Regions from separate parts of the Paraburkholderia aromaticivorans genome, predicted to be linked through region 2. Evidence: predicted binding sites of a transcription regulator. Region 2 holds the regulator's gene; each other region holds the start of a gene.
The links. Region 2 encodes LexA, which represses DNA repair genes until DNA is damaged. Its sites were predicted from a motif close to ACTGTATNNNNATACAGT; they were not measured.
Positions count from the first base shown of each region.

Region 1: the regulator LexA is predicted to act here: its motif matches at 4,337-4,354, upstream of CJU94_RS01940 (CppA family protein).
Region 3: the regulator LexA is predicted to act here: its motif matches at 7,233-7,250, upstream of CJU94_RS10035 (PA0069 family radical SAM protein).

Region 1 is NZ_CP022989.1:446,103-455,920, reverse strand. It holds gene arsH (arsenical resistance protein ArsH) at 1-570, opposite strand, end outside; gene arsC (arsenate reductase (glutaredoxin)) at 570-992, opposite strand; gene arsB (ACR3 family arsenite efflux transporter) at 989-2,074, opposite strand; gene CJU94_RS40700 (hypothetical protein) at 2,061-2,222, opposite strand; gene CJU94_RS01955 (ArsI/CadI family heavy metal resistance metalloenzyme) at 2,219-2,674, opposite strand; gene CJU94_RS01950 (ArsR/SmtB family transcription factor) at 2,671-3,003, opposite strand; gene CJU94_RS01945 (DUF2471 domain-containing protein) at 3,608-4,009, opposite strand; gene CJU94_RS01940 (CppA family protein) at 4,048-4,329, opposite strand; gene groES (co-chaperone GroES) at 4,851-5,141, shown strand; gene groL (chaperonin GroEL) at 5,195-6,835, shown strand; gene cysC (adenylyl-sulfate kinase) at 6,970-7,596, opposite strand; gene CJU94_RS01920 (hydroxymethylpyrimidine/phosphomethylpyrimidine kinase) at 8,021-8,881, opposite strand; gene CJU94_RS01915 (hypothetical protein) at 8,880-9,104, shown strand; gene CJU94_RS01910 (rubredoxin) at 9,172-9,342, shown strand; gene CJU94_RS01905 (FimL-related protein) at 9,607-9,818, shown strand, end outside.
Region 2 is NZ_CP022989.1:3,610,001-3,619,818, forward strand. It holds gene CJU94_RS16295 (sulfate/molybdate ABC transporter ATP-binding protein) at 1-130, opposite strand, end outside; gene cysW (sulfate ABC transporter permease subunit CysW) at 130-1,179, opposite strand; gene cysT (sulfate ABC transporter permease subunit CysT) at 1,176-2,069, opposite strand; gene CJU94_RS16310 (sulfate ABC transporter substrate-binding protein) at 2,206-3,246, opposite strand; gene lexA (transcriptional repressor LexA) at 3,562-4,212, shown strand; gene CJU94_RS16320 (hypothetical protein) at 4,332-4,676, shown strand; gene CJU94_RS16325 (DUF2939 domain-containing protein) at 4,773-5,426, shown strand; gene CJU94_RS16330 (universal stress protein) at 5,491-5,955, opposite strand; gene nodI (nodulation factor ABC transporter ATP-binding protein NodI) at 6,236-7,150, shown strand; gene CJU94_RS16340 (ABC transporter permease) at 7,239-8,066, shown strand; gene CJU94_RS16345 (hypothetical protein) at 8,149-8,571, opposite strand; gene CJU94_RS16350 (LysR family transcriptional regulator) at 8,925-9,818, opposite strand, start outside.
Region 3 is NZ_CP022989.1:2,177,418-2,187,235, forward strand. It holds gene CJU94_RS10000 (methionine ABC transporter permease) at 1-468, shown strand, start outside; gene CJU94_RS10005 (MetQ/NlpA family ABC transporter substrate-binding protein) at 504-1,301, shown strand; gene CJU94_RS10010 (electron transfer flavoprotein subunit beta/FixA family protein) at 1,539-2,288, shown strand; gene CJU94_RS10015 (electron transfer flavoprotein subunit alpha/FixB family protein) at 2,302-3,237, shown strand; gene CJU94_RS10020 (acyl-CoA dehydrogenase) at 3,335-5,125, shown strand; gene CJU94_RS10025 (D-amino acid dehydrogenase) at 5,243-6,529, opposite strand; gene CJU94_RS10030 (Lrp/AsnC ligand binding domain-containing protein) at 6,699-7,187, shown strand; gene CJU94_RS10035 (PA0069 family radical SAM protein) at 7,296-8,441, shown strand; gene CJU94_RS10040 (NINE protein) at 8,458-8,925, opposite strand; gene CJU94_RS10045 (PQQ-dependent sugar dehydrogenase) at 9,157-9,818, opposite strand, start outside.

The sequences.
Region 1 (9,818 bases), 1.2 Mb from region 2:
GTAATACGCCGAGGGCTTCATGCGGCCGTCCGCGTCGAACTCCCGCCACGCCTTCGCCACTGACGACTGGTTCGGGATAGTCACCATACGCATCCACCGGCCGAGAATACGCAGCGCGTTCACGGCGTTGAACGATTGCGATCCGCCACACACCTGCATGACCGCAAGCGTGCGACCTTGCGTTGGGCGGACGCCGCCGCTTTCAAGCGGCAGCCAGTCGATCTGGTTCTTGAATACGGCTGTCAGGGTGCCGTGACGCTCCGGGCTGCACCACACTTGCCCTTCCGACCACTCCGAAAGTTTGCGCAGCTCGACCACCTTCGGATGATCGGGCGGCACGCTGTCCACCAGCGGCAAGCCGTGCGGATCGAATACCCGTGTTTGCGCGCCGAAATGGCGCAGGATGCGTTCAGCTTCGAGCGTGAGAAGCCGGCTATATGAGGTCGGACGCAACGAGCCGAACAGCAGCAGAATTCGCGGAGCGTGTTGCGCGACCGCGCGCGGTTCGAGCTTCTGCAGATCAGGCGTGTCGAGGTGCGCGGCGCTGACGTTCGGCATGTCCTGCGTCATCAGAGCAGTCTCCTTCCTTCGCTATCGACGACCTGTTCCCCATCCTCTTTCGTGAATGGGCCCTTCTGCCGCGCAGGCAGGATGTCGAGCACCATCTCGGATGGCCGGCACAGGCGCACGCCAAGCGGCGTGACCACGAACGGGCGGTTAATCAGGATCGGATGGTCCATCATTGCGTCGAGCAACTGTTCGTCGCTCAGGGACGCATCGTCCAGACCCAGCTCGGCGTAGGGCGTACCCTTTTCACGCAGCGCTGCGCGTACCGTCAAGCCGGCGCGTGCAATCAGGTTCTTCAGTGTTTCCCGGTCAGGCGGGTTCTTCAGGTACTCGATTATTTCCGGCTCGGCCCCGGCATTGCGGATCATGGCCAGCGTGTTGCGCGACGTGCCGCAGTCGGGGTTGTGATAAATCGTGACGCTCATAGCGGTTGCTCCTCGATACTGTGTTTCGCTTCGTACCAGTGCTGCGAGCGGTTGACGATGCTAACGACGAACAGCATCACCGGCACCTCGATCAGCACGCCGACCACCGTGGCGAGAGCCGCGCCGGAATGGAAACCGAACAGGCTGATGGCCGTGGCCACTGCCAGCTCGAAGAAGTTGCTGGCGCCGATCAGGCTGGACGGTCCCGCAACACAGTGCGTGACGCCGAGCCGGCGGTTCAGCAGGTACGCAAGGCCAGAGTTGAAGAACACCTGAATGAGGATCGGCACCGCGAGCATGGCGATCACGAACGGCTCCTCCACGATCGCCTGCCCCTGAAACGCAAACAGCAGCACGAGCGTCGCGAGCAATGCGCTGATCGAATACGGGCCGAGACGGGCGACGGCTTGCCGGAAATACGCTTCACCCCTCGCGAGCAAATGCCGGCGCAACAACTGGGCGAGAACGACGGGGATGACGATGTACAGGACAACCGAAATGATCAGCGTATCCCATGGCACCGTGATAGCCGACAGGCCGAGCAACAGCGCAACGAGCGGCGCGAAGGCCACGATCATGATGGAGTCGTTCAGGGCGACTTGTGAGAGCGTGAAATACGGGTCGCCTTTGCAGAGCTGCGACCAGACGAACACCATCGCCGTGCAGGGCGCGGCAGCCAGCAGGATCAGGCCCGCGATATAGCTGTCGAGCTGGTCGGCGGGAAGCCATGGCGCAAACACGTGGCGGATGAAGATCCAGCCGAGCAAGGCCATCGAGAACGGTTTGACGAACCAGTTCACGAATAGCGTGACGCCGATGCCGCGCCATTGGTTCTTTACCTGGGTCATCGCGGCAAAATCGATCTTGACCAGCATCGGGATGATCATCACCCAGATCAGCACGCCAACCGGGAGATTCACCTGCGCCACCTCCATGCGGCCGATCGCCTGGGAAACTTGCGGAAGCAGTTGCCCAAACAGAATGCCGCCGACGATGCACAGCGCGACCCAGACCGTCAGGTAACGCTCGAAGAATCCGATTGCCGGCCGTGCATTGCCGATGGCCGTATCAGTGCTGCTCATCTGATTCCTCTATGTGGTTCTCACCGGTGGCGCGCATCTCGCGTTGGATTGCGCCAGGGGCCGCCATGTCGACCAGTGCGGCTGCCGCAATGCTGCGCATGCCGTTGCCGGTGCGGAGAATGAGAATTGAGTCAGGTCTGGTGCTCACGCGCGGCTCCGGAAGTTCACGACGGAATCGGCGGGTGCGCAGCATGCAGTTGACGATTCCGGCAGCACATGCGAGTGCCCATATAGCGGCGCAACGTCAAGAGTTCTGAACGTCTCCCATGCGACGCCCTGAGGATCAATCGTCCAGGCCTTGTCCGACCGGGCATAGCAACAGGTCGTTCCTGTCTGCGTGACTACCGGCAATTGTGCTGCGCTAAAACACGCATTCATCTCGGCCAGCTCTGCCTCGGTCTCGACCTGAATGCCGATGTGATCGACACCCGGTTTCGCACCGCGCTGCGAGATCGCGAAGTTCATCGCGGGGTCCGTCAGCTCCCATTTGCAGTAATCGCTCTTGCGAACGGTGGGCTCGGCGTTACCGAACATCGCGCTGTAAAAGCGGATGCTGTCGTTCAGATTCTCAACCGCAACATGGATGTGAATGCGTTTCATGCTTTGCCTGCGCAGCAGTTTGGGAGATCGCTCGCGGCACAGGTCGCGCCCGCGCAGCAGTTCTCCGTGAGGAAATCGATCAGACCTGTCATGGCGTCGAAGTTCGCCGTGTAGATAATGAAACGCCCCTCCTGCCGCGGCTTCACCAGCTCTGCATGTGACAGATCCTTCAGGTGGAAGGACAGGCTGGAAGGGGACAGCCCAAGCTGCTGGGCGATTTCACCCGCCGCCATACCCTCCGGTCCGGCCACCACCAACAGGCGGAAGATCGCGAGGCGCGATTCATGGGCGAGCGCGCTCAGCGCGCGTACGACGAGATCTGAGTCCATGCCCGGAACAATAAAGCATTGGCTTCGATATTTCAAGTATTGTTGAAATAACGTCGCGCGGCTGCCTCGTAGGGATGCGGGGAGGCGTTCGAGGATTGCGACGACTCGAGCAATGGGTGAGGCGGTCACGCAATTCGTCGACGCATGTGACGCATCATTGTCAGGAGTCGCACTTACGAAACGCCGTTCCGTGACTTCCGTGACATAAGCAGCCGAATCCGCCGTCGCGCAACAGTCCGGGCACGACGACGAGCCTTGTGTCGCTCGTCACCATCTGCGCAGCGAAAGGCGCAATGCCGGGAGCGGCGATGACCGCGACCAGCGCGACGGGATTTTGCAGTTTGCCCGTTGCTTCGCGCTCGCGTGCGATGTACGGCGCCGGCGGATTGATCGCGGTGACCCCGCACGCCGAGCTTCTGCCCGACCGCGACCAGGGTACCCCGAGCCGATCAGCATGCCATTCGCGACGAGATGGATGATGCTCTCAGCTAACTCTGAGTCTATGGTTCATTTCAGTATGAGCGATCTGGAGTCTGGTTCGCTTAACTTTGAACTTTCTATCGCGTATTCAAAACGATAACGGCCAACCGTCGATATCGGCGCACTAATCCTGAGTGGCCGCATCGGCAGTGTCGGCCTGTACCAGTGCGCGTACGAGCAAGTACACGGCTGGCAAGTCGTCGTCGTCACGTCGCCAATCGACGGGTTCGTCGAGATCCATTCCGGACAACCGACTGTCTTCAAACCGGACAAACGTCGAGCGTACCGTCTCGCTGTGCCTCGCCCGGAAGCCCCGATTTTCAAAGACTTGTACGTCGATTGTCTGCAGCGTGCGCCAGGTCGGCAGTCGCGCATCACTTGAGTAACGGCGGCGGCCACTGTCGAGGTGGCGACCTGCGACCGTGGCAATGATCTGCTGGAGATCGAGCGACGCGCTGCGCAGGGCGCGTTCGAAGGCGGCAGGATGGGTGCCGTGGACATCCATATCAAGAGCGGCGTCGTTCATGCGGTTATCTTCCTGAAGACTTGCGGCAACTGGCGGCATCAAATTCGATGCTTCGACAACGTCTGGTTTCGCTGTGCCAACAACTGGCGGATCTGGGCAAGATAGTTATCGCCGACCGTGCAGTCTTCAACAGGCCGGCAATGTTGATGAGGCGTTGGTGGACGTACGCCGAGATAGCGGCACACCGCGGACACGTACGGTTTGCCGTTGCCTCCCAGATGGCGTGCGGCAGCAGCCACGCGCACGTCTCCGACATGCTTGCGCAACCAGGCAAGCGTTTCGCGATCACCGTCGTTCAAGATGCGGATGAGTTGGTTCATGGCCGATCCTGTATATAAAAACAGTACTGTGAATTTATACAGTATTTGACCGGGATGCAAGTCAATTCGCAGGATGTTGGACTCGGCGGACAAAAAAGACGGCGATTAACGTCGATGCGCAGCGGTCGCCGCGCAGGCCGATGAGGCTATCGCGGCGAACGCCGCGCATCGGTTTCCAGTATTAAGGGATTCCCCTGGGCGGACGATCACAAGGAAAATCCACGCGATTCGGTCGTCGAGCACCCTGTTCGCGAGTGATCGGGGTTCATTTGCCGGCCATTGGGGCTGCTAGTAGATCGCTGTTTTGAAAGGGAATTATTGCAATCCGTCAGAGGCCTGCTGCGGTGCAAGGTTCGGACTCAAGCGAATCTGGACACTCGACGGTCATCCCTTCTTGAATTTGTCACCACCGGTCCATATAATTAGCACTCGCTGCACGAGAGTGCTAACAACATCGCCGGTTGGCTCAGTCAGCCGGGTTTTCTCAGCGTTCTTCAGTCTCAATCAAGAGAGGAGTATGTATGAACCTTCGTCCTTTGCATGATCGCGTGATCGTCAAACGTCTGGATCAAGAAACCAAGACTGCGTCGGGCATCGTGATCCCCGAAGCCGCAGCGGAAAAGCCGGATCAAGGCGAAATCCTCGCAGTCGGCCCGGGCAAGCGTGACGACAAGGGTGCACAAATCGCACTCGACGTGAAGGTTGGTGACCGCGTCCTGTTCGGCAAGTACGCAGGCCAGACCGTCAAGGTCGACGGCAACGAACTGCTCGTGATGCGCGAAGAAGACATCATGGCCGTGGTGCAGAAGTAAGCGCAAGCCGCTACTTTCCCGGTCATATCCCAGAGAATTCAAGGAGTTAGAAGATGGCAGCTAAAGACGTCGTATTCGGTGATTCCGCCCGTGCCAAGATGGTTGAAGGCGTGAACATCCTCGCGAACGCTGTGAAGGTCACGCTGGGCCCGAAGGGTCGCAACGTTGTGCTGGAACGCAGCTTCGGCGGCCCGACGGTCACGAAGGACGGTGTGTCGGTCGCCAAAGAGATCGAACTGAAAGACAAGCTCCAGAACATGGGCGCGCAAATGGTCAAGGAAGTCGCTTCCAAGACCAGCGACAACGCAGGTGACGGCACCACGACCGCAACGGTCCTGGCTCAGTCGATCGTCCGCGAAGGCATGAAGTACGTCGCATCGGGCATGAACCCGATGGACCTGAAGCGCGGTATCGACAAGGCTGTGTTCGCAGCGATCGAAGAACTGCGCAAGATCAGCAAGCCGTGCACGACCAACAAGGAAATCGCACAAGTTGGCGCGATTTCGGCAAACAGCGACTCGTCGATCGGCGATCGTATCGCTGAAGCCATGGACAAGGTCGGCAAGGAAGGCGTGATCACCGTCGAAGACGGCAAGTCGCTGCAAGACGAGCTGGACGTTGTCGAAGGTATGCAATTCGACCGCGGCTACCTGTCGCCGTACTTCATCAACAATCCGGACAAGCAAGTTGCCGTGTTGGACAACCCGTTCGTGCTGCTGCACGACAAGAAGGTGTCGAACATCCGTGATCTGCTGCCGATCCTGGAACAGGTCGCCAAGGCTGGCCGTCCGCTGCTGATCATCGCGGAAGACGTCGAAGGCGAAGCACTGGCAACGCTGGTGGTGAACAACATCCGCGGCATCCTGAAGACTGTTGCTGTCAAGGCTCCGGGCTTCGGCGATCGTCGTAAAGCCATGCTGGAAGACATCGCGATCCTGACCGGCGGTCAAGTCATCGCTGAAGAAACCGGCCTGACGCTCGAAAAGGCAACGCTGGCCGAACTGGGTCAAGCGAAGCGTATCGAAGTGGGCAAGGAAAACACCACGATCATCGACGGCGCTGGCGAAGCTGCGAACATCGAAGCACGTGTGAAGCAGGTTCGCACGCAAATCGAAGAAGCAACGTCGGACTACGACCGTGAAAAGCTGCAAGAGCGCGTTGCCAAGCTGGCAGGCGGTGTTGCAGTGATCAAGGTCGGCGCTGCGACCGAAGTCGAAATGAAGGAAAAGAAGGCACGTGTCGAAGACGCACTGCACGCAACGCGCGCAGCTGTGGAAGAAGGCATCGTCGCTGGTGGCGGCGTCGCGCTGATCCGCGCTCGCACGGCTATCGCTGGCCTGAAGGGCGCTAACGCCGATCAGGACGCAGGTATCAAGATCGTGCTGCGCGCGATGGAAGAACCGCTGCGTCAGATCGTCACGAACGGTGGCGAAGAAGCCAGCGTCGTGGTGGCAGCAGTTGCTGCTGGCCAAGGCAACTACGGCTACAACGCAGCAACCGGCGAGTACGTCGACCTGGTCGACGCTGGTGTTGTCGACCCGACGAAGGTGACGCGCACGGCGCTGCAAAACGCAGCTTCGGTGGCAGGTCTCCTGCTGACGACCGACGCAGCTGTTTGCGAACTGCCGAAGGAAGATGCACCGATGCCTGGCGGCATGCCCGGCGGCATGGGCGGCATGGGCATGGACATGTAATTCCGGTTGGGTCTCGTTGCGAGGCCTGGTTGGGAGCACATGGGGAAGTGCGCCGCGAGGCGCGCTTCCCCAAAAGAAAAAACCCGCAGACCATGCGGGTTTTTCTTTTGGGGTTGGCGTGATGCGATCTGTTATTACACGCGCTCAACGCAACCGGGATTCACCAGACCGTTATCGCGCACGTAGGCTAATATTTTCGCGACGCTTTCTGCCGGCGTCTGCGTTGCGGTGTCTATTTTCAGCTCAGGATCATCTGGGGCTTCATAGGGCGCGGATACTCCCGTAAACGAAGTGATCTCTCCGGCCCGGGCCTTGGCGTAGAGACCTTTCGGGTCGCGGCGCGCGCATGTGTCGACAGAGGCGGAAAGATAGGTCTCGATGAATTTGCCGGGTCCAACGATATCGCGTGCCATCGCTCTGTCTTCGCGCATAGGTGAAATAAGAGCCGTGATGACGATGAGCCCTGCGTCGTTCATCAGTTGCGCTACGTGCGCCACCCGGCGAATATTTTCGCGTCGATCTTTTTCGTTGAAGGTGAGGTCACGCGCGAGGCCATGACGAATATTGTCGCCATCAAGTACATAACATGCGTGACCTAGTGACAGGAGCTGTTGTTCAAGCTGGTAGGCAATCGTCGATTTCCCCGCCGCGGATAGACCGGTGAGCCAAATCGTGACCGGATATTGGCGGAATATGCGCATCCGATCGTCGGCGGTCACTTCGCCGTGGACGCGTTGCAAAAAGACGCGGGACTGTTCCATGGTGTTGCCCATAGGTTTCAATGGCAATGGGCGCGGTCGCCGAACTTCGGCGCTTTGCAGGGGCGATTGTAATGTCGGGTTAGCGCTCGAAGGACGCGTGAAGCATTCACAGGGGGAGGAAATAGAATCGATGACACATCGTCCAGATACAAACATTACGAGTCGTAAAGTTTAGCTGGACGTTAAGAGCCGAGGTGTAACGTTTAATTACACGCTCCAGCGTCCGTTTGCCTATGAAGAACCTGTGAGTCGGCTTGCCGGGGGGAGTGTCTGAATTTTTGTGTGGACCGAGCAAGCAAACACCCATTGCAGGTTTTCTGGAAATAAAACCCGGCCCAATTCTAGTTTTTCTGCATCGACGGACTGCGATTGAGATCGGCTTTGTAGCCGCCTGCTGCTGACGCAGTGAACATCCCTATGAATCCTAGTGCCGTGCTTCGCCCGGCGTCGCGTCCTTGCCCGCGGCAGGCGGCGTTTCGTCGTCGCTGCTGCGCGCCCAGAAGAACCGGTCCGGCATATACGCGCCCATGCCCGGCCGGAACGCGTTGCGCACCGCCTGATACAAATACTCCTGCGCCTCGCGCACGGCTTCGGCGGGCTCCTGGCCGTTGGCCAGCAACGCCGCGATGGCCGAGCCCAGCGTATCCGTCAGACCCATGATCCGATGGCTGCCACGGTCCCACATGTCCTGGCGCAACTGGCCGTCTTCGCTGAAAAGCGTGTTGACGTGCCGGTGCGTGCCGGTCTCCGTCGACAGAATATATTCGCAGCCTTGCGACAGCAGATGCGAGATGGCGGCGTCGAGGCTCGGCGCCTCGGCGTCGCCGTCCGGCTGGGCGAGCGCGAGCAGCGTGGTCGCATCGGCGACCAGCAAGGTGGTTTGCGGCGCGAGCAGATCGGCGATCGCTTCGCGCAGTTCGTCCGCGGAGAGCACGTGCTCGTCGTCCAGCGTGAAGTCGGGGGCGAGAATCAGCGGAATATCGTCGTAATCGGCGACGACTTCGGCAATCGCGCTTACCACTTCGGCACGCGTGCAGGCGCCGACCTTGAACGCGGCGATCGGCATGTCTTCGAGCAGCATGCGCGCCTGGGTCGCGACCACTTCCGGGTCGAGTCCGGTGACTTCGTCGCAGCTTGCCGAGTCACGCACGGTGTAGCCTGTGAGCACGGAAACCCCATGGCAGCCCATGCTGGCAAGGGTCATCAGGTCGGCTTGCAAGCCGGAACCGCCGGTGGGATCGGAAAGGCCGAAGGTGAGGACGATCGGAGGCGTATCGCTGGGCATGAAGATTGACAAAAAAGAGCTGAATTTGGACGCAGAGGGTGCGCAATCGACTCAATTATGCGGCCTAAACCGTCGCCGGGGCGTTTTTTCGCATCCTGCGATGCGTGGCGGCAAGCAGGCGGCGGCCGGCGCGCTGCATGGCGCCACAACCATCGCGGCGGCTGACGCGAACCGCATGGCCAAAGGCCGTCGCAGGCTACGATCGCGCGTTTCTGATTGCTAGGCATTGGGGCGGCAACACGGTACCATCATGGCTCCCGTTTCCACGGACTCTACGACGCGACACAAGAATGGAATATCAAAGCTGGATGTGCCTGATTTGCGGCTGGATTTACGACGAAGAAGCCGGTTTGCCGGACGAAGGCATTGCGCCGGGCACGCGCTGGGAAGACGTTCCCATTAACTGGACCTGTCCCGAGTGCGGCGCGCGTAAAGAAGACTTCGAGATGGTCCAGATCTGACGTCCAAAGGCGGCCGGCACGCGTGCGTGCCTGTGCTGCATGCCAGTGGCGCGGCGTAGACAGGTGTTTCGCGGCCGGCGTGGCGCGCCGGATAGAACGCACCAGGTGTGTTTTGAAGGTTGCCCAATACGTCGGCACGGAACGTCCTCGGTCGCGCCGTGTCGCAACCTTAGTCTGTCATTGTCCTGTCGCCGGTTCGCGCGTTAGCCGATCACTCGGCGCGCGGCGCGAAGCGACGGCCCGTCAGCTTCGTGTCGCCAGCCCATGACTCTTCGATCCGCTGCACCCGTTTCCTTCGATGCCTTGCCGAATCCGCGCGGCGGCGCTGTCCGTCCCGCCGAACTGGCGCTGGCCGAGGCGCTGCTGGCGTTCGAGCAGCACAGCGAAAGCGCGTCGGCGCTGCTGCGTGCGTCACACGCCTTGCGCGAAGCCGGCTGGCTGAGCGCGCAGCGCTTTGCAGACGCGCTGGTGCGGCT
Region 2 (9,818 bases):
AGGTGGTCTTGCCACAACCGGACGGCCCGAGCAGCGCAACCAGTTCACCCGGCGGAAAGTCGAGCGTGACGTTATCGAGCGCGACGAAATCGCCGAAGCGCTTCTGCAGGTTACGAACGGTGATACCCATTACAGCTCTCCTTGCTTGAGCGGGTGTTGCTGCGATGCATGCGTTGTGTGTGATGCGTGTGTTGCACTGGCCGGCGCCGTGACAGGACCGGCATACGCGGGCACGTCCCGCGCGGCCGACAGTTCCGCCGACATATGGCGCTCGGCGAGCAGCTTCAGGCCGAGCGTCACGAGCGCGAGCAGCGCCAGCACCGACGCCACGGCGAACGCCGCCGAGAAGTTGTATTCGTTGTAGAGAATTTCGACGTGCAGCGGCATCGTGTCGGTCTGGCCGCGAATATGGCCCGAGACCACCGACACCGCGCCGAACTCGCCCATTGCCCGCGCGTTGCACAGAATCACGCCATACAGCAGGCCCCATTTAACGTTGGGCAGCGTGACGCGGCGAAAGGTCTGCCAGCCCGACGCGCCGAGCACGTGGGCGGCTTCTTCTTCGTCGTTGCCTTGTGCCTGCATGAGCGGAATCAGCTCACGCGCGACGAACGGGAACGTCACGAAAATGGTCGCCATCACGATGCCCGGCACCGCGAAAATGATCTGGATGTTGTGGTCTTGCAGCCACGGGCCGAACCAGCCCTGCGCGCCGAACATCAACACATAGATCAAGCCCGAGATCACCGGCGACACCGAGAACGGCAGATCGATCAACGTGGTCAGCAGCGCCTTGCCGCGGAATTCGAACTTGGCGATACACCACGAAGCCGCGAGGCCGAACACGAGGTTCAGCGGCACGGCGATCGCGGCGGTGATCACGGTCAGCTTGATCGCCGAGAGCGCGTCCGGGTCGGCGAGCGATTCCAGATAGAAACCGAGCCCCTTGTTCAGCGCCTGATAAAAGACGGCGACGAGCGGCACCACCAGGAACAGCGCGAGAAACAGCAGCGCGACGCCGGTCAGAATCCAGCGCACGAGCGGCGGCTCGGTGACCGGGTCGGGACGGCGCGCGACATTCAGCGGCGCGCGCGGCGCCACCGCCACGGCGTGATTCACGCCGCTCGCGCCATTCGCGCTATTGGCGGCGGCCACGTCATTCACGGTTCGGCGGCTCATTGCACACCTCCGCCGATTGCCGCGACGCTGGCGGCGGGCACCGGGCCCGCGCCGCCGCGGCTCGTGCGGCGCTGCAGATACCACTGCAAGGTGTTGATCAGGAGCAGCATCAGGAACGACACGACCAGCATCACCACCGCCAGCGCCGTGGCGCCCGCGTAGTCATATTGCTCGAGCTTCGTGATGATGAGGAGCGACGTGATTTCCGACTTCATCGGCACATTGCCGGCTATGAAGATCACCGAGCCGTATTCGCCGAGCGCGCGCGCGAATGCCAGCGCAAAGCCCGTCAGCAGCGCCGGAAACACCGCCGGCAGCACCACGCGGCGAAACGTCAGCCAGCGCGAGGCGCCCAGGCACGCCGCCGCTTCTTCCTGTTCGCGTTCGAACTCTTCGAGCACCGGCTGCACCGTGCGCACGACGAACGGTAGGCCGATGAACGTCAGCGCGACCAGCACGCCCGCCGGCGTAAAAGCGATTTTCAGGCCGAGCGGTTCGAGAAACTGCCCGATCCAGCCATTGCCCGCGTACACGGCCGCGAGCGAAATGCCGGCGACCGAAGTCGGCAACGCGAACGGCAGATCGACCACCGCATCGACGATGCGCTTGAACGGAAACGAGTAGCGCACCAGCACCCACGCCACCAGAAAGCCGAACACCGCGTTGATCAGCGCGCCGCCGAGCGCGGAAAAGAACGTCAGGCGATACGACGCGAGCACGCGCGGCGAGCTCACCGCGCGCACGAACTGGCTCCAGTCGAGCGTCGCGGTTTTCAGAAAGGTCGCCGCAAGCGGAATCAGCACCACGAGGCTCAGATAAGCCACCGTGATGCCGAGTGTCAGGCCAAAACCGGGTAAGGCGCTCGGCTTTCGGAAGGTCAACGTCGTCATGCTCGTTACTCGTTCAGGTTGATGCTCGTGTTGCCGGCCGCCGGCCCTGGCTGGCCAAAAGCGCGCCCCTGGGGCGCGCTCGGGAGTGACGCGTTACCGCATCCGTTTGCCGATGCCCTGGCGGGCAGTGGCTGTGTTACTGCGGCTGATAGATCGAATCGAATACACCGCCGTCGGCAAAGTGCGTCTTCTGCGCGTTGGTCCAGCCGCCGAACGAATCGTCCACCGTGTACAGCTTCAGCTTCGGAAACTTGGCGGTCAGCTCGGCCGGCACCTTGTTCGAACGCGGACGGTAGAAGTTCTTCGCCGCGATCTCCTGGCCCTGCTCGCTATAGAGGAAGTTCAGATAGGCTTCGGCGAGCTTGCGCGTGCCGTGCTTGTCCACCACCTTGTCCACCACCGCAACCGGCGGCTCCGCCAGAATGCTGACCGACGGCACGACGATCTCGAACTTCTCCGGGCCGAACTCCTTCAGCGACAGAAAGGCTTCGTTTTCCCATGCGATCAGCACGTCGCCGATACCGCGTTGCACGAAGCTGGTGGTCGCGCCGCGCGCGCCCGAATCCAGCACGCCGGCATTCTTGTAGAGCTTGCCGACAAATTCCCTCGCCTTCTGATCGTTGCCGCCCGGCTGATGCTCCGCATATGCCCAGGCCGCGAGGTAGTTCCAGCGCGCGCCGCCCGACGTCTTCGGGTTCGGTGTGACGATCGACACACCCGGCTTGATCAGGTCGTCCCAATCCTTGATGTGCTTCGGGTTGCCCTTGCGCACCAGAAACACGATCGTCGACGTGTACGGCGACGCGTTATCCGGCAGACGCTTCTGCCAGCCCTTGTCCAGCAAGCCCTTGTTGGCCAGGGCGTCGATGTCGTAAGCGAGCGCGAGGGTCACGACGTCGGCCTGCAGACCGTCGAGCACCGAGCGCGCCTGCGCGCCGGAGCCGCCGTGCGACTGCTTGAAGGTGATCGTCTCGCCGGTCTTCGCCTTCCATTCCTTGCCGAACGCCTGGTTGACGTCCTGATAAAGCTCGCGAGTCGGGTCGTAGGACACGTTCAGCAGTGTCGTGTCCGCTGCGTGCGCCTGCGCCATCACGCCGAGCGCGCCCGCCGCGCCCAGAGCGAGTGCCGCGATGAGTCGCTTCGTCTTGCCCGCCAGCCCCGTACCTTGGTGATTCATGTCAACTTTCTCCGCGTTGTAGTTCGCTGAAACCGCATATGGTGTTCCTCGGCGTCGCGGTCACGTGCACATGAGCCCCAACTCGGAGGCCAGTCTATCGAAGGGCTTTCATCATTAAAAATAATGTTTCTTCATTCTTTAATACGCAAAAGTGGTAATGACAGCTGGATAAGGCGTTGCGGCACGAAAACGGGTGTTGGAACGTCGCTTGACGACGCTCTAGCGCCACCCTTCAGCACGAACTTAAAGTAAAGCTTGAATTGCGCCGAATACTGTATAAAAATACAGTCACCTGTTCATACATACAGTGGCGCCATGACCAAACTCACCGCACGACAGCAGCAGGTTTTCGATCTGATCCGCAGGGCTATCGAACGCACCGGCTTTCCGCCCACCCGCGCGGAGATCGCCGCCGAACTGGGCTTCAGCTCGGCCAACTCGGCAGAAGAACATCTGCGCGCGCTCGCCCGCAAGGGCGTGATCGAGCTCGCGGCCGGCGCGTCGCGCGGCATCCGCCTGCTGGCCGGCCCGGAAGATTCGCCGCACCAGTTCACGTTGCCGCACGCCAGCATCATGCAACTGTCGCTGCCGCTGATCGGGCGGGTTGCCGCGGGTAGTCCGATCCTCGCGCAGGAACATATCTCGCAGCACTACGCGTGCGACCCGGCGCTGTTCTCGAGCAAGCCCGATTACCTGCTGAAGGTGCGCGGGCTGTCCATGCGCGACGCGGGCATCTTCGACGGCGACCTGCTCGCGGTGCAAAAGAAGAGCGAAGCCAAAGACGGCCAGATCATCATTGCCCGGCTGGGCGACGACGTCACGGTCAAGCGCCTGAAGCGCCGGCCGAACGGACTCGAACTGATCGCCGAGAACCCCGATTACGAAAACATCTTCGTTGAAACCGGCAGTGCGGAGTTCGCGCTGGAAGGGATCGCCGTGGGGCTGATCCGCCCCGGCGAGTTTTAAGCGGCTTGCTGCCGGGCGGCTGGGTTCAGGCGCCTTGGTCCAAGCCCCCTTCTTGCCCGTTCGACAGCATAAAAAGCCGCGCCAACGCCGCATCAACGTTGCATCGTCTGGAGAGTCTCATGGAACGTCTTGCCCGCCTGTTGCCTTTTCGCCAGTTCGGTCGTCTGCGCCATCTTCGCAAGCTGGTGCCCTGCTCATTGATCGAGGCGTCCACGGCCAGCACGCCGTCGCTGTTCGACTCGCCCGCCGGTGTGTCGAGCCTGCCATCGTCGTTGCCGGCGTTTGCCCGCGTGTCGCTGAACTCGGGCTTGAATACGGCCGAGCCGGCGCGTCGCGCACCGGTGCGTGTCTATCACGGGCCGTCGCGTCTCATCATGGTCGGAACGGTAGACGCGGTGTGCCGCATGATCGATCGCTGCATCGCCGACGAAACGAACGTCCACGGCGCGGTATTCGAGTCTTGATGGATGGTCTGGCGGGCGGCGATACGGCATCGCACGGGATCGTTTTCGCGTGGCCGCAGTCCACGTTAGATCACACCTGAAGGAGAGTCCCGTTCGATGGCAGTTCCGAAACACATCAAGGGCGGCGCCACCCGGCCGCTAGTCGTCACGCTAATCGTGATCCTGGTGATCGCTGCGCTCGGGTTCGCGTACGCGTCACCCTATATCGCGCTGAACAATCTCAAACGCGCGGCCGACGCGCGCGACGTGCAAACGGTCAATCAATACGTCGACTTTCCCGCGTTGCGTGAGAGTCTGAAGCAGCAGGTCACCGGCTTGTTGACACGCCGGCTCGACGCGCACAGCAACGGCAACCCCCTCGCCGCTATTGGCGCAATGATCGGCGTCGCGTTGATTGGTCCACTCGTGGATGCCTACGCCACACCGGACGGCGTGGCGGCCCTGCTGAACGGCATGCCGCCGCGCGGCGATCCGGGCGAGCGGCCGCCCGCGCCGCCTGCCGCGAACCCGCCGCCGGACGCCGGCGCGCCCTCACCGGCACCGGCCGCGCCAGCGGCGCCTGCCACCGCCAACGCGGGCAACGACAACGCTACGCCGGCGCAACCGCCGCAAACCACAGCGGGCTATCGCGGCCTCAACGAATTCGTCGTCACCTACCAGCATGGCGCCGGCGACGCGCGTTATTCGGCCATCTTCCAGCGCGAGGGTGTTTTCACCTGGAAGCTGGCCGCGGTCAACCTGAACGAGTGATTGCCTGATGTCGTCGGGCCCGGGCAGCCGGCCCGTCGAACACGCACGCGATCACCACCGCCTGTCAAGCCGCCGCTTGCTGCTGCTCCTGCGCGGAAGAACACGCCACCAGAATGCTGCATGACACACGGTCGAGCAGCGGCGTATTGCCCGCGCCCATCCACCATCGTGACAGACCGGTGCGGCAACGGTGGCCGACCACGACCAGGTCGACATGCAATTCGTTGGCGAGGTTGGCAATCTCGTCGATCGGATGGCCGAACGCGAAATGCCCTTGTGCGCTCACGCCGCGCTCGGTGAGCCAGTCCACGCCTTCCTGGAGGATGTCGCGGGCGGTCTTTTCGAAACTGCCGCAAGCGACATCGGTCAGCAGGCCCGCACTTTGCGCAATGCTCGAACGCATGTCGACGACCGACAACAAATGCGTTTCCGCTTTCAGATCCAACGCCAGGTCGGCGCCGCAACGCAATGCTTTGCGGCCTTCGCGCGAGCCGTCGTAGCACAGCAGGATTTTCTGGTAGCTCGCCATGATTTTTCTCCCTTCGCGCGGGACGCGCGATCTGAATGAATCATGGTGCGCCGCAATTCAGGTTGCAAGGGATGGAAAACGCTAACTGTCCGCTCATTGAGCGCGCGCCAGGCCCTAAACCGGTGCGCGCGCCGCCAGGCTTGTCCACGGGTCGATGCCGCAGTGCAAGAAACCCGCGCGGGCAGGCGGGGCGCGCACCAACGCTGCCCCGCCGATGCCCTAGAATAGGCGGCCTTCCCGGCCATTCAACCACGTCTGTTTCCGGAGACTCGTTCGATCCATGCCTGAAGCCGCCATCGAATTTCACGAGGTCAGAAAAAGCTACGGCGAGAAAACGGTCGTCGACGGACTGTCGTTTCATGTGAACGCCGGCGAATGCTTCGGCCTGCTCGGTCCGAACGGCGCCGGCAAGACCACCACGCTGCGCATGCTGCTCGGCATCGCCACACCGGACGCGGGCACGATCCGCCTATGCGGCGAACCGATCCCTGGCCGCGCGCGCGTGGCGCGAGCGCGTGTCGGCGTCGTGCCTCAGTTCGACAATCTCGACCCCGACTTCACGGTGCGTGAAAACCTGCTGGTGTTCGGCCGCTACTTCGGCTTGAACGCCGCGCAATGCCGTGCGATGGTGCCGCCGCTGCTCGAATTCGCCCGACTCGAAAGCAAGGCGGACGCGCGCGTGAGCGAGCTGTCCGGCGGCATGAAGCGGCGCCTGACGCTGGCGCGCGCGCTCGTCAACGACCCCGACGTGCTGATCATGGACGAGCCGACCACCGGCCTCGATCCTCAGGCGCGGCATTTGATCTGGGAGCGGCTGCGCTCGTTGCTCGCGCGCGGCAAGACCATTTTGCTGACCACGCACTTCATGGAAGAAGCCGAACGGCTCTGCCACCGGCTATGCGTGATCGAGGAAGGGCGCAAGATTGCCGAAGGCGCGCCGAGCGAGCTGATCGCCTCCGAGATCGGTTGCGACGTGATCGAGATTTTCGGACCCGATCCGGTTGCGTTGCGCGATGAACTGGCGCCGCTCGTCGAGCGCACCGAGATCAGCGGCGAGACGCTGTTCTGCTACGTCAGCGACGCGCAACCGGTGCATGCGCGGCTCAAGCAGCGCGCGGACCTGCGCTATCTGCACCGGCCGGCGAATCTGGAAGATGTGTTCCTGCGGCTCACCGGCCGCGAGATGCAGGACTAGTGGCGCATGGATACCGGCATCGCACGCAACGCGCTGGCGCTATAACGACAAAGGACGTCCCTTCGTGGGACACCGCACGAGACACATCATGGACGCACGTACTTACGAACCGCCGGGTGACACCCCGTCGAAACAGGAAACTCTCGCCGCCTTTCCCGCGAACGCGACCAACTGGATCGCCGTGTGGCGCCGCAACTATCTGGTGTGGAGAAAACTCGCGATTGCCTCGATGTTCGGCAATCTCGCCGATCCCATGATCTATCTGTTCGGCCTCGGCTTCGGGCTGGGGCTGATGGTCGGCCATGTCGACGGCGTGTCGTATATCGCCTTTCTGGCGGCGGGCACGGTGGCCTCGAGCGTGATGATGTCGGCGAGTTTCGAGTCGATGTATTCGGGCTTTTCGCGCATGCACGTGCAGCGCACATGGGAAGCGATCATGCATACGCCGCTCACGCTCGGCGACATCGTGCTCGGTGAAGTGATCTGGGCCGCCAGCAAGTCGATCCTGTCAGGCGCTGCAATCATGCTGGTGGCCGGCGCGTTGGGCTACGCGAATTTTCCGTCGATGCTGCTGGCGCTGCCGGTCATCGTGCTGACCGGGCTCGCGTTCGCGAGCATCGCCATGGTCGTCACGGCGCTCGCGCCTTCGTACGACTTTTTCATGTTTTACCAGACCCTGGTGTTGACGCCGATGCTGCTGCTGTCCGGCGTATTCTTTCCGGTCTCGCAGCTGCCCGCCGTCGCGCGCGGCGCCACCGCGGTATTGCCGCTCGCGCACGCCGTGGAGCTGATGCGGCCGGCCATGCTGGGGCGGCCCGTCGAGCATGCACTGATGCATGTGGCCGTGCTGGCGGTCTACGCGGTGGGAGGATTTGTGGTGTCGGCTATCCTGTTTCGACGCAGGATGATGAACTAGGCTTGTGCTTGCGATACAACCCCAGGCGCTGACGCCTCCTCAATACATGTCGATATCAGCGCCTGTCGCGACTCGGGCCCGTTCAGTCCTCGTCGTCCGTCCACGGAATATCCACGTCAGAAATAAACGCTACCGTCGCGAACGGCCCGCCGTCCTGACGGCCGATCTTGCCGTCGGCGCGCTGCCATTCGACACGGAACATCGTGGCCGGATCGTCGGCGATCAGTCGAACCGTGCGAACCTCGTCCGGATCGGCTTCTTCCACCGGACCGTCGAGCGAGATCTGCAATTCCTGCGGCCATAGGCCATCGGCCGGATCATAGATCCTGTCGCCGTCGGGAATCAGCGTGAAGGCTTCCACGCCGATCGTCGCCGACGCCTCCACGATCATCTTGCCCAACGCACGCAGCAATGCTGTCGCTCGCGCCGAATTCGCCTGACGGATGGCAAGATCCCCGCGCGTCAGCGCCTGCTCAAGTTTTGGGTTTGTTTTTTGTTGCGCCATTCGATGTCCTGAGTTCCTATCGCTCTGTTGTGGACGGCGCGCTGCATCGAGCGCGCGCCGCTCTCCATTTTTCGGGCTGAATCCTACCACTGCTGTCGCCGAAGAGACGCCCATCCTGGCGTGCACTGCAACATTGGCCGGCGCTTTCAGCCCGCCCCGTTCACCACAGTTTAGGTCGTGATTCATGTTCCGGCAGGGACATTTACCTCTCGATCGGCGCGCAATGGATCGCTATCGCACGCAGGCGACATGCTTTGCCCCAGCGCCCGCGACCATCCACGCTCGGCCGCGATCAACCGCGAACGCTGCGTTGCCGACCCGATGCCGTTCGAATGATCGGGGCCCTCGCGCCTTTAACGCATGCGTCTGCTTCGCTTCCGGACGGTCTTTTCAGCAGCGCCATCCGCAGGCTTCGGTCCCGCCATTTCCGCGATCAGATGGTCCCTGAAGGCCCGCACCGACGGCGGCAGTTCGCGCCCCGCCATGGTCTGCACCTGGATGCTGCGCTGGCGCATTTGCGGATGGGTGAGCGGCATCACGACGAAACCGTCGCCGGCATAACGGTCGCGCACGGACAGCAGGCCCGTGAACATGATCGCGCCGGACTTCTGCGCGTAACGATACATAGCGCCGCTGTTGTTGCAGGTGAGTTCGGGTTCGAGCAGGATGCCTTCGAGCGCACAGGTAATGTCGATCAATTGACGAATCGTCGTGCCGGGCTCGGGCAGCACCAGCGGATAGCGCTGCACATCGGCGAGCGATACCTTCGCGCGCGCGGCCAATGGATGATCCGCGCGCAACAGCGCCAGCACCGGCGCGCGTTCGGTGTGCTCGACCTTGACGCCTTTTTCCGGCGCGAGACTGAACGTCAACGCGAGATCGGCGTCGCCGTCGCGTACCCGGCGGGTCGCCTCGTCCGGCGACATCACCGAGAGCGTGAAGTCGATACCCGGATACTGAACCCGAAAAGCCGCCATCGCGGCGGGCAGGAAGTCGGCGGCGAATCCTTCGGAACTGGCCAGCTTGATCATGCTGCCGTGCAAGGTCTCAATGCCGCCGATCTCCTTCATCACATGCTCGGCCTCGAGCAGACTGCGCTGCGCGTACGCAAGCAGGCGCTCGCCGGCTTCGGAGAGCGCCATGCCGCGCGGGCGCCGCTCGAATAGCGCGACGCCCAATTCGCTTTCGAGCCGCGCCACCTGCCGACTGATTGCCGAGACGGCGACATGCAGCCGTGCGGACGCGTC
Region 3 (9,818 bases), 1.4 Mb from region 2:
GTCCGCTCGACGCCGTTCATCATTCTGCTGGTCGCCGTGATTCCGTTCACGCGCCTCGTGGTGGGTTCGTCGATCGGAACAGCGGCCGCCGTCGTGCCGCTGACGATCGCCGCCGCGCCGTTCATCGCGCGTCTGGTCGAGACGGCGTTGCGGGAAGTGGATCGCGGACTGATCGAAGCCGCGCAGGCGATGGGCGCGACCACCAGCCAGATCGTCTTCAAGGTGTTGTTGCCGGAATCGCTGCCGGGCGTGGTCGCCGGGCTGACGATCACCTTCGTCTCGCTGGTCGGCTACTCGGCGATGGCCGGCGCGATCGGCGGCGGCGGTCTTGGCGATCTCGGCATTCGTTATGGGTATCAGCGTTTCCTGCCGGAAGTGATGTTGACGGTCGTGGTGATTCTGATCGTCTTCGTGCAGTTGGTGCAGTCGTTCGGGGATTGGCTCGTGCGTCGTTTGAGCCATAAGTAAAACAACAATTTCGAATAGGTTTGGAAAGGTCCATCATGCAACGTCGTTTCATTCTCAAACTGGCCGCCGTGCTCGGCGCGGCGTCGCTGTTCGCTGCCGGCGCGGCTCGCGCTGAAGATTCGATCAAGGTCGGCGTCACCGGCGGCCCGCACGCGCAGATCATGGAAGTCGTGAAGACGGTCGCGGCGAAGAACGGTCTGAACATCAAGATCGTCGAATTCTCGGATTACGTGCAGCCGAACGCCGCGCTCGCCGGCGGCGATCTGGACGCGAACAGCTACCAGCACGACCCGTATCTGCAGGCGCAGGTGAAAGACCGCGGCTACAAGCTGATTCGTGTCGCGGATACGGTCACGTACCCGATGGGCATCTATTCGAAGAAAGTGAAGACGCTGGCCGAACTGCAGCCGGGCGCGAAGATCGCGGTACCGAACGATCCGACCAACGGCGGCCGCGCGCTGCTGTTGCTGCAAAAGCAGGGCTTGCTGAAACTGCGCGCCGACGCGGGCCTGAAGGCGACGCCGCTCGATATCGTCGAGAACCCGAAGAAGCTGAAGATCGTCGAGCTCGACGCCGCGCAGATTCCGCGCTCGCTGAACGACGTGGACGCTGCCGCAATCAATACCAACTTCGCGATGGAAGCGGGTCTGAAGCCCAAGCAGGACGCCATCGCGATTGAAGACCCGAAGGGGCCGTATGTGAACATCATCGCGATTCGCGAGGCGGACAGGAACAAGCCGTGGGTCGCCAAGCTGGTCGCGGCGTATCATTCACCGGAAGTGAAGCAGTTTGTTGAAAGCAAATTCGGCGGGGCCGTGATCACCGCTTGGTGAGCCGGCGGCCTGCAGAGCAAGCAAGATACGACGGCAATGCAGAATTAGAGTCGTAAGTCGGGACCCGGGGTTGTCTCCCGGGTTTTTTCGAGATTAAAATAGAACGATCGTTCGATATTGCCGTCACGCCGCTGAGGAGCGATATCCTCCTGCTAGAGCGCCCGCGACAGGGCTGCCGCGAGGGCAGTCGTTATAATGTTCGTTGGGTTGACGTATTCGTAACTTTGGAGCGTGTGCATGAAAATCCTGGTGCCAGTCAAGAGAGTGGTCGATTACAACGTGAAAGTTCGAGTCAAATCGGACGGCACGGGCGTCGACATCGCGAATGTGAAGATGTCGATGAATCCGTTCGACGAAATCGCGGTTGAGGAAGCGGTGCGTTTGAAGGAAGCGGGCGTGGCGACCGAAGTGATCGCCGTGTCGGCGGGTGTCACGCAGTCGCAGGAAACGCTGCGCACGGCGCTGGCGATCGGCGCGGATCGCGCGATCCTGATCGAGTCGGGCGAAGAACTGCAGCCGCTGGCGGTAGCCAAGCTGCTGAAGGCGCTGATCGACAAGGAACAGCCGCAGCTGGTGATTCTCGGCAAGCAGGCCATCGACGACGATTCGAACCAGACCGGCCAGATGCTGGCTGCGCTGGCCGGATTGCCGCAGGCGACGTTTGCCTCGAAGGTCGTCGTGGCAGACGGCAAGGCGACGGTTTCGCGTGAAGTGGACGGTGGCGCTGAAACGCTGTCTTTGAAGCTGCCCGCCGTCATCACCACCGACCTGCGCCTGAACGAACCGCGCTACGTGACGCTGCCGAACATCATGAAGGCGAAGAAGAAACCGCTGGAAGTCATCAAGCCGGAAGACCTGGGCGTTGATGTGACGCCGCGCCTGAAAACGCTGAAGGTTGTCGAGCCGCCCAAGCGCTCCGCCGGTGTGAAGGTGCCGGACGTGAAGACGCTGGTCGAGAAGCTGAAGACCGAAGCCAAGGTGCTGTGAGGAGACGGACGAAATGACGAATCTGGTAATTGCTGAACACGACAACGCGTCGATCAAGGCCGCGACGCTGAATACGATCGCAGCGGCCCAGAAGATCGGCGGTGATATTCACGTGCTGGTCGCGGGTCACAACGCGCAGGCCGCGGCGGATGCGGCAGCGAAGATTGCAGGCGTGAGCAAAGTGCTGCTGGCTGACGCGCCGCAACTCGAAGCGGGCCTCGCGGAAAACGTCGAAGCGACGGTGCTGAACATCGCGAAGGATTACACGCACATCCTCGCGCCGGCCACGGCCTACGGCAAGAACATCGCGCCGCGTATCGCCGCGAAGCTGGACGTCGCGCAGATCAGCGACATCACGGCCGTGGATAGCGCCGACACGTTCGAGCGCCCGATCTACGCAGGCAACGCAATCGCCACGGTGCAATCGGCTGATCCGATCAAGGTCATCACGGTCCGCTCGACCGGTTTCGACGCGGTTGCAGCGGAAGGCGGCAGCGCATCGGTGGAGAAGATCGAAGCGGCAGCGGACAGCGGCATCTCGCAGTTCGTGAGCCGTGAAGTGACGAAGCTGGATCGTCCGGAACTGACGTCGGCGAAGATCATCGTGTCGGGCGGCCGGGGTCTGGGCAACGGCGAAAACTACACCAAGGTACTCGAACCGCTGGCTGACAAGCTGAACGCAGCGCTGGGCGCATCGCGTGCCGCAGTCGATGCGGGCTTCGTACCGAACGACTATCAGGTGGGGCAGACCGGCAAGATCGTCGCGCCGCAACTGTACGTCGCGGTCGGCATCTCGGGTGCGATCCAGCATCTGGCCGGCATGAAGGACAGCAAAGTGATCGTCGCGATCAACAAAGACCCGGAAGCGCCGATTTTCAGCGTCGCCGACTACGGTCTGGTGGGCGATCTGTTCACGGTCGTGCCGGAACTCGTTAGCGAGCTGGGCTAAGCGCCGAAGCGCCTTGTAAAAGGCGTCTGGCAACACGGGAAGGGCGCGGACCGATCAAGTCCAGCGCCCTTTTTTATTAGAGTCGGAGGAGACGGAAATGAGCTATACGGCACCCATCAAGGACATGCTGTTCGTGATGAAAGAACTGGCCGGTCTCGAACACATCGCGACGCTGCCGGGCTTCGAAGACGCGAACCTGGACACCGCGCAGGCCGTGCTCGAAGAGTCGGCGAAACTGTGCGGCGAAGTGCTCGCGCCGCTGAACGTCGAAGGCGACCGCAATCCGAGCAGCTGGAAAGATGGCGTGGTCACCGCGACACCCGGGTTCAAGGAAGCGTTCCGCCAGTTCGGCGAAGGCGGCTGGCAGGGCGTGCAACATCCGCTCGAGTACGAAGGCCAGGGCCTGCCGAAGCTCATCGCGACGCCCTGCGTCGAAATGCTCAACGCGTCGAACCTGTCGTTCGCGCTGTGTCCGTTGCTCACCGACGGCGCGATCGAAGCGCTGCTGACGGCCGGCACCGAAGCGCAGAAACAGACCTATGTGCCGAAGCTCATTTCCGGCGAATGGACCGGCACGATGAACCTCACCGAGCCGCAGGCCGGCTCCGATCTCGCGCTGGTGCGCACGCGCGCCGAGCCGCAGGGCGACGGTTCGTTCAAACTGTTCGGCACGAAGATTTTCATCACCTGGGGCGAGCACGACATGGCGAAGAACATCGCCCATCTCGTGCTGGCGCGCACGCCGAACGCACCGGAAGGCGTGAAGGGCATTTCGCTCTTTATCGTGCCGAAGTTTCTCGTCAATGAAGACGGCTCGCCCGGCGCGCGCAACGACGTGCATTGCGTGTCGATCGAACACAAGCTCGGCATCAAGGCGAGCCCGACCGCGGTGCTGCAATTCGGCGACCACGGCGGCGCGATCGGTCATCTGATCGGCGAAGAGAATCGCGGCCTCGAGTACATGTTCATCATGATGAACGCGGCGCGTTTCGCGGTCGGCATGCAGGGCGTGGGCATCTCGGACCGCGCTTACCAGAAGGCGGTGGCGTACGCGAAAGACCGGGTGCAAAGCCGTCCGGTGGATGGCTCCGCGAAACAACCGGTCGCGATCATCCAGCACCCGGACGTGCGCCGCATGCTCGCGACCATGCGCGGCCTCACCGAAGCGTCGCGCGCGCTCGCTTATGTGGCCGCGGCGCACTGCGACATCGCGCACCGTCACGCGAACGAGGCCACGCGGGCCGAACATCAGGCGATCTACGAATACCTCGTGCCGATCGTGAAGGGCTGGAGCACGGAGCTGTCGATCGATGTCACGAGCCTCGGCGTGCAGGTGCATGGCGGCATGGGTTTCATCGAAGAGACCGGCGCCGCGCAGTATTACCGCGATGCGCGCATTCTGCCGATCTACGAAGGCACGACCGCGATCCAGGCGAACGATCTGATCGGCCGCAAGACCGTGCGCGACGGCGGCAAGGTGGCGAAGTCGCTGCTCGCCGGCGTGGCTGAAACGGTCGAGGCGCTCGGCGCGCAGCAAGGTCCGGCGTTCGAGTCGATGAAGAAGTATCTTGCGCAGGGTCATCGCTCGCTGAGTGCCGCCGTTGATTTCGTCGTTGCCAATACGAAGAGTGATCCGAACGCGGTGTTCGCCGGCAGCGTGCCGTATCTGAAGCTCGCGGGCATCGTGCTCGGCGGCTGGCAGATGGCGCGTGCGTTGCTGGTGGCGGCCGCAAAGCGCGACGAGGATCCTTCGTTCTACGGCGCGAAGATCGCGACCGCGCAGTTCTATGCGGAGCATGTGCTGACGCAGGCGTCGGCGCTGGAGGCGTCGATTGTCAGCGCGAAGGGTGGGGAGAGTGTGCTGGCGTTGTCTGAAGATCAGTTCTGACGCTGCTTCTGCTCCGCTTGAAAAAACAAACGGCGCCTTGTGAGGCGCCGTTGTTTTTGCCGCGCTGGACTGTGGGATCACACACCAGGTCCACCGCTCGCGAAGCGTCGTTAAACGTTACGCATAAGCTGGGCGATGGGCGCCGCCGATCTCGCCGAGATAGCGATGCACCGACAGGTCGTCTGCCTTGATGGCCGGTTGCTTGCCCGACATCACGTCGGCGAGCAGTTGGCCCGAGCCGCACGACATGGTCCAGCCCAGTGTGCCGTGGCCCGTGTTCAGGAACAGGTTCGCTACCGGCGTGCGGCCGACGATCGGCGTGCCGTCCGGCGTCATCGGACGCAGACCGGTCCAGAACGTAGCCTTCGACGTATCGCCGCCGCCCGGGAAAAGATCGTTCACGCACAGTTCCAGAGTGTCGCGACGCGCCTGGCGCAGCGATTTGTCGAAGCCGACGATCTCGGCCATGCCGCCGACACGAATCCGGTCGTCGAAACGCGTGATCGCGATCTTGTAGGTCTCGTCGAGCACGGTCGACACCGGCGCCGACGCTTCGTTGACGATCGGCGCGGTGATCGAATAACCCTTGAGCGGATAGACCGGGATCTTCACGAGACCGGACAGGAATTGGGTGGAATACGAACCCAGCGCGACGACGAACGAATCCGCACGCACCAGTTCTTCGCCGCACTTCACGCCGGCGATGCGGTCGCCCGCCATCGCCAGTGCGTCGATCGGCGTGTTGTAGCGGAATTTGACGCCCAGCTGTTCGGCCAGCGCGGCGAGGCGCGTGGTGAACATCTGGCAGTCGCCGGTTTCGTCGCCCGGCAGGCGCAGACCGCCGGTCAGCTTGTGCGATACCGCGGCGAGCGCCGGTTCCGCTTGCGCCAGTTCAGCCGGCGACAGCAGTTCGTACGGCACATTGGCTTCCTGCAGCACGGCGATATCTTTCGCGGCGCCGTCGAATTGCTGCTGGGTGCGGAACACCTGCAGCGTGCCGCCGGTGCGGCCTTCGTACTGGATGCCGGTTTCGGCGCGCAGCGCCTGCAGGCAGTCGCGGCTGTATTCGGCGAGGCGGACCATACGGCCCTTGTTCACCGCATAGCGCGACGACGTGCAGTTTTGCAGCATCTGCCACATCCATTGCAACTGGAATTGCGTGCCGTCGAGGCGGATCGCCAGCGGCGCGTGTTTCTGGAACATCCACTTGACCGCCTTTAGCGGTACGCCCGGCGCCGCCCACGGCGACGCGTAGCCCGGCGAGATCTGGCCGGCATTGGCGAAACTGGTTTCGAGCGCCGGGCCGGCCTCGCGATCGATAACGGTTACTTCATGACCGGCGCGTGCCAGATAGTACGCACTCGTCACCCCGACGACGCCACTGCCCAAAACGACGACTCGCATAGATGCTCCAGGATTTTCAAAAATGAGGTCTGAGGGCGGTGTGCTCGTCGAGTCGTTGGATTCGTTCGATTCACGAGGTATAACGCTGATCGCCCAGTGTTAACCGCTATACTATTAACAGTCAGGCAGGTTTTGTTATTGTATTTTCAAGATTTTCAGCAAAAACATCATGCGTACACAGCGCCAGCCGGTCCGGGCTCTCGACAAACTCGATCACAAGATCCTGCGCCTGTTGCAGCAGGACGGCCGCATGGCCATGAAAGACCTGGCCGAACAGGTTGGCCTGTCGGTCACGCCGTGCATCGAACGCGTCAAGCGGATGGAGCGCGATGGCGTCATAACCGGCTACCACGCGCGCGTGAACCCGGCGGAGTTAGGCGCGGCGCTGCTGGTGTTCGTCGAGATCACGCTCGATCACAAGAGCGGCAACATGTTCGACCAGTTTCGCCGCGAGGTGCAGAAGATCCCCGAGGTGTTGGAATGCCACCTCGTGTCGGGCGACTTCGACTACTTGATCAAGGCGCGCATCGGCGAAATGGCCGATTACCGCAAGCTGTTGGGCGACATCCTGCTGCAACTGCCCGGCGCGGTGCAGTCCAAAAGCTACGTGGTGATGGAAGAGATCAAGGAAACGCTGACGATCGCGGTCGGGGATTAGAAGGCGGGGGCACGCGCACGTCGGGGCTCGACAAACGGCGTAAACACTGTATATTTGTACAGGTGTTTGCGCCGTTTGTATTTTGCGTGCTCCAGCCGTGTTCCAGCCGTGACCGACTCCGATTCCCCACCCGTCAATGAATTTCCGATCGCGCCGCCCGCGCCTCGCAAGGGCCGCGGCGCGGTGACGAACTTGCAAGGCCGCTACGAAGTCGACCAGCGTGAAGCGGTGGACGACGGCTGGCTGTCGGAGGCGCAGCGCGAGGACGAGCCCAGGGTCTTGCGTACCCAGGTTTTCGAAGAGCGGGCCAAGACCATCCTCACGCGCAATGCGTCGCCGGATATTCCGTTCGGCGTGTCGCTGAACCCGTACCGCGGCTGCGAGCACGGCTGCATCTATTGTTTTGCACGGCCCACGCACAGCTATCTGGGGCTGTCACCGGGGCTCGACTTCGAAAGCCGGATCTACGCCAAGATCAACGCGCCGGAGTTGCTCGAGCGGGAACTGTCGAAGAAGTCCTATGTGCCGGAGCCGATCGCGTTGGGCGTCAATACGGACGCGTGGCAGCCCGCCGAGCGTGACTTGCGGCTCACGCGCCGAGTGATCGAAGTGCTCAGCGAGCGTCACCATCCGTTCGCGGCAATCACCAAATCGTCGCTGATCGAACGCGATCTCGATCTGCTGGCGCCCATGGCGGCGCGCGGGCAATTCATGGCTGCCATCACCATCACCACGCTGGACGCCGAGATTGCCCGCACGCTCGAACCTCGCGCGGCCACACCGTCACGGCGGCTGCGCACCATCCGCACGTTGAGCGAGGCGGGCATTCCGGTTGGCGTGAGCATCGCGCCGGTGATTCCGTTCGTTACCGAACCGGACATGGAGCGCGTGCTGGAGGCCTGTGCGGAGGCGGGGGCGAGCAACGCGAGCTATATCGTGCTGCGTCTGCCGTGGGAAGTTGCGCCGCTATTCAAAGATTGGCTCGCGGCCCATTTTCCCGACCGCGCCGAACGGGTCATGGGTCGCGTGCGGGACATGCGGGGCGGAAAAGACTACGACTCGAACTTCTCCGCGCGAATGAAGGGAGAAGGTTTGTGGGCGGACCTCCTCAAGCAGCGATTCCAGAAGGCGGTACGCTGCTTGGGGCTGAACCGGCGTGACCGCGGCATTCTGGATATGTCGCACTTTCGTCGGGTGGAAGCGCCGCGTGCCGCTGAACCGGCGCGCAACGACCCTCAACTGGATCTTTTTTAGCGCGGTGCGCGGCGAATCACTGCGAGAGTGCTTTGGCCGCCTGAACCTGGCCTTCGAAGTAAGTCTGGAAGGAGATGGCGAGCCCTGTCATGAGCAGGAAAGCGCCGATCAGCAGCGAAAAGATCACGACGAAAATGACTGTCCAGCCAGAGCGGCTCTTGCGCTGAGTGTGGGTGTTGAACTGCGCGTCCCACTTTTCGTCCGGACGCAGCCCGTAGACGATCGCGGCCAGAAACGCGGCGAGCAACGACACCGCACCGGGAAACGCCAGCAACCAGCCAAGCATCGAGGCCCGTTCGCTGGCTACCACCAGCATCGCGCCGGGAATGCCGATCAGCGTACCGATCAGGTGAGCCCAGCCGTAGACGTCGCGCGTGCCGTACAGATAGAACCGATGAACGCCGAGGCAGCCGAAGAAGAACGCCAGTGCGGCGGTTATCGTCTTGGATCTGAAGCGCGGGGAAGCCGAAGCAAGGGTGGACATGTAGGCGAGAGCAGAGTGATGGACGGTCTAAAGGAGCGGCGCGCGGCTCGCGCGGACCGACGCGCATTCTACGCCCGCCGCGGGTCGCCGGCCACGTGGCGGGCGGCGCGGCAGCGGGGCGGTGTTGTGAGCAGCGGCGGAATCGGGTGTGCACCGGCGGCGCGGGTGGGCGGTGTGGCAGGATGGCTGGGCGTTGCGGGCGCCCAGCGGTTGCGCGTCGCCAACGTCTGGCTAGGGCGCCGAATAAGTGACGCGATAGACCGCGCCTGCGTAGTCGTCGCTGATCAGGAGTGAACCGTCGGGCAGCGGCAACACGTCTGCGGGACGGCCCCACACGGCCTCTCCGGGTTGCAGCCATCCTTCGGCAAAGACTTCCTGGCGGGCATTGCTGCCGTTGGGGTCCGTGACGACGTGCACGACGCGATAACCGACCTTCTTGCCGCGGTTCCACGAACCGTGCTCGGCGATGAAGATCGTGTTCCGGTAAGCGGGCGGAAACATCGCACCGTTGTAAAAGCGCAAGCCGAGCGCCGCGACGTGCGCACCCAGTTTGGCCGCTGGCGGCGTGAACGAACTGCACGGACGATCTTTGCCGAACTCGGGATCGGGTGTGTCGCCGCCGTGGCAGTAAGGAAAGCCGAAATCCAGCCCGGCGCGCGGCGCGCGGTTGAGTTTGTCGTCCGGTATGTCGTCGCCGAGCAGGTCGCGGCCGTTGTCGGTGAACCACAGTTCATGCGTCACCGGATGCCACGCGAAGCCGACCGAATTGCGAATGCCGCGTGCCACGACTTCATAGTGGCTGCCGTCCGGGTCCATGCGGCCGATCAGGCCGAAACGGTTGCGGTCTTTCAGACATACGTTGCACGGCGCGCCTTGCGGCACGTACAGCTTGC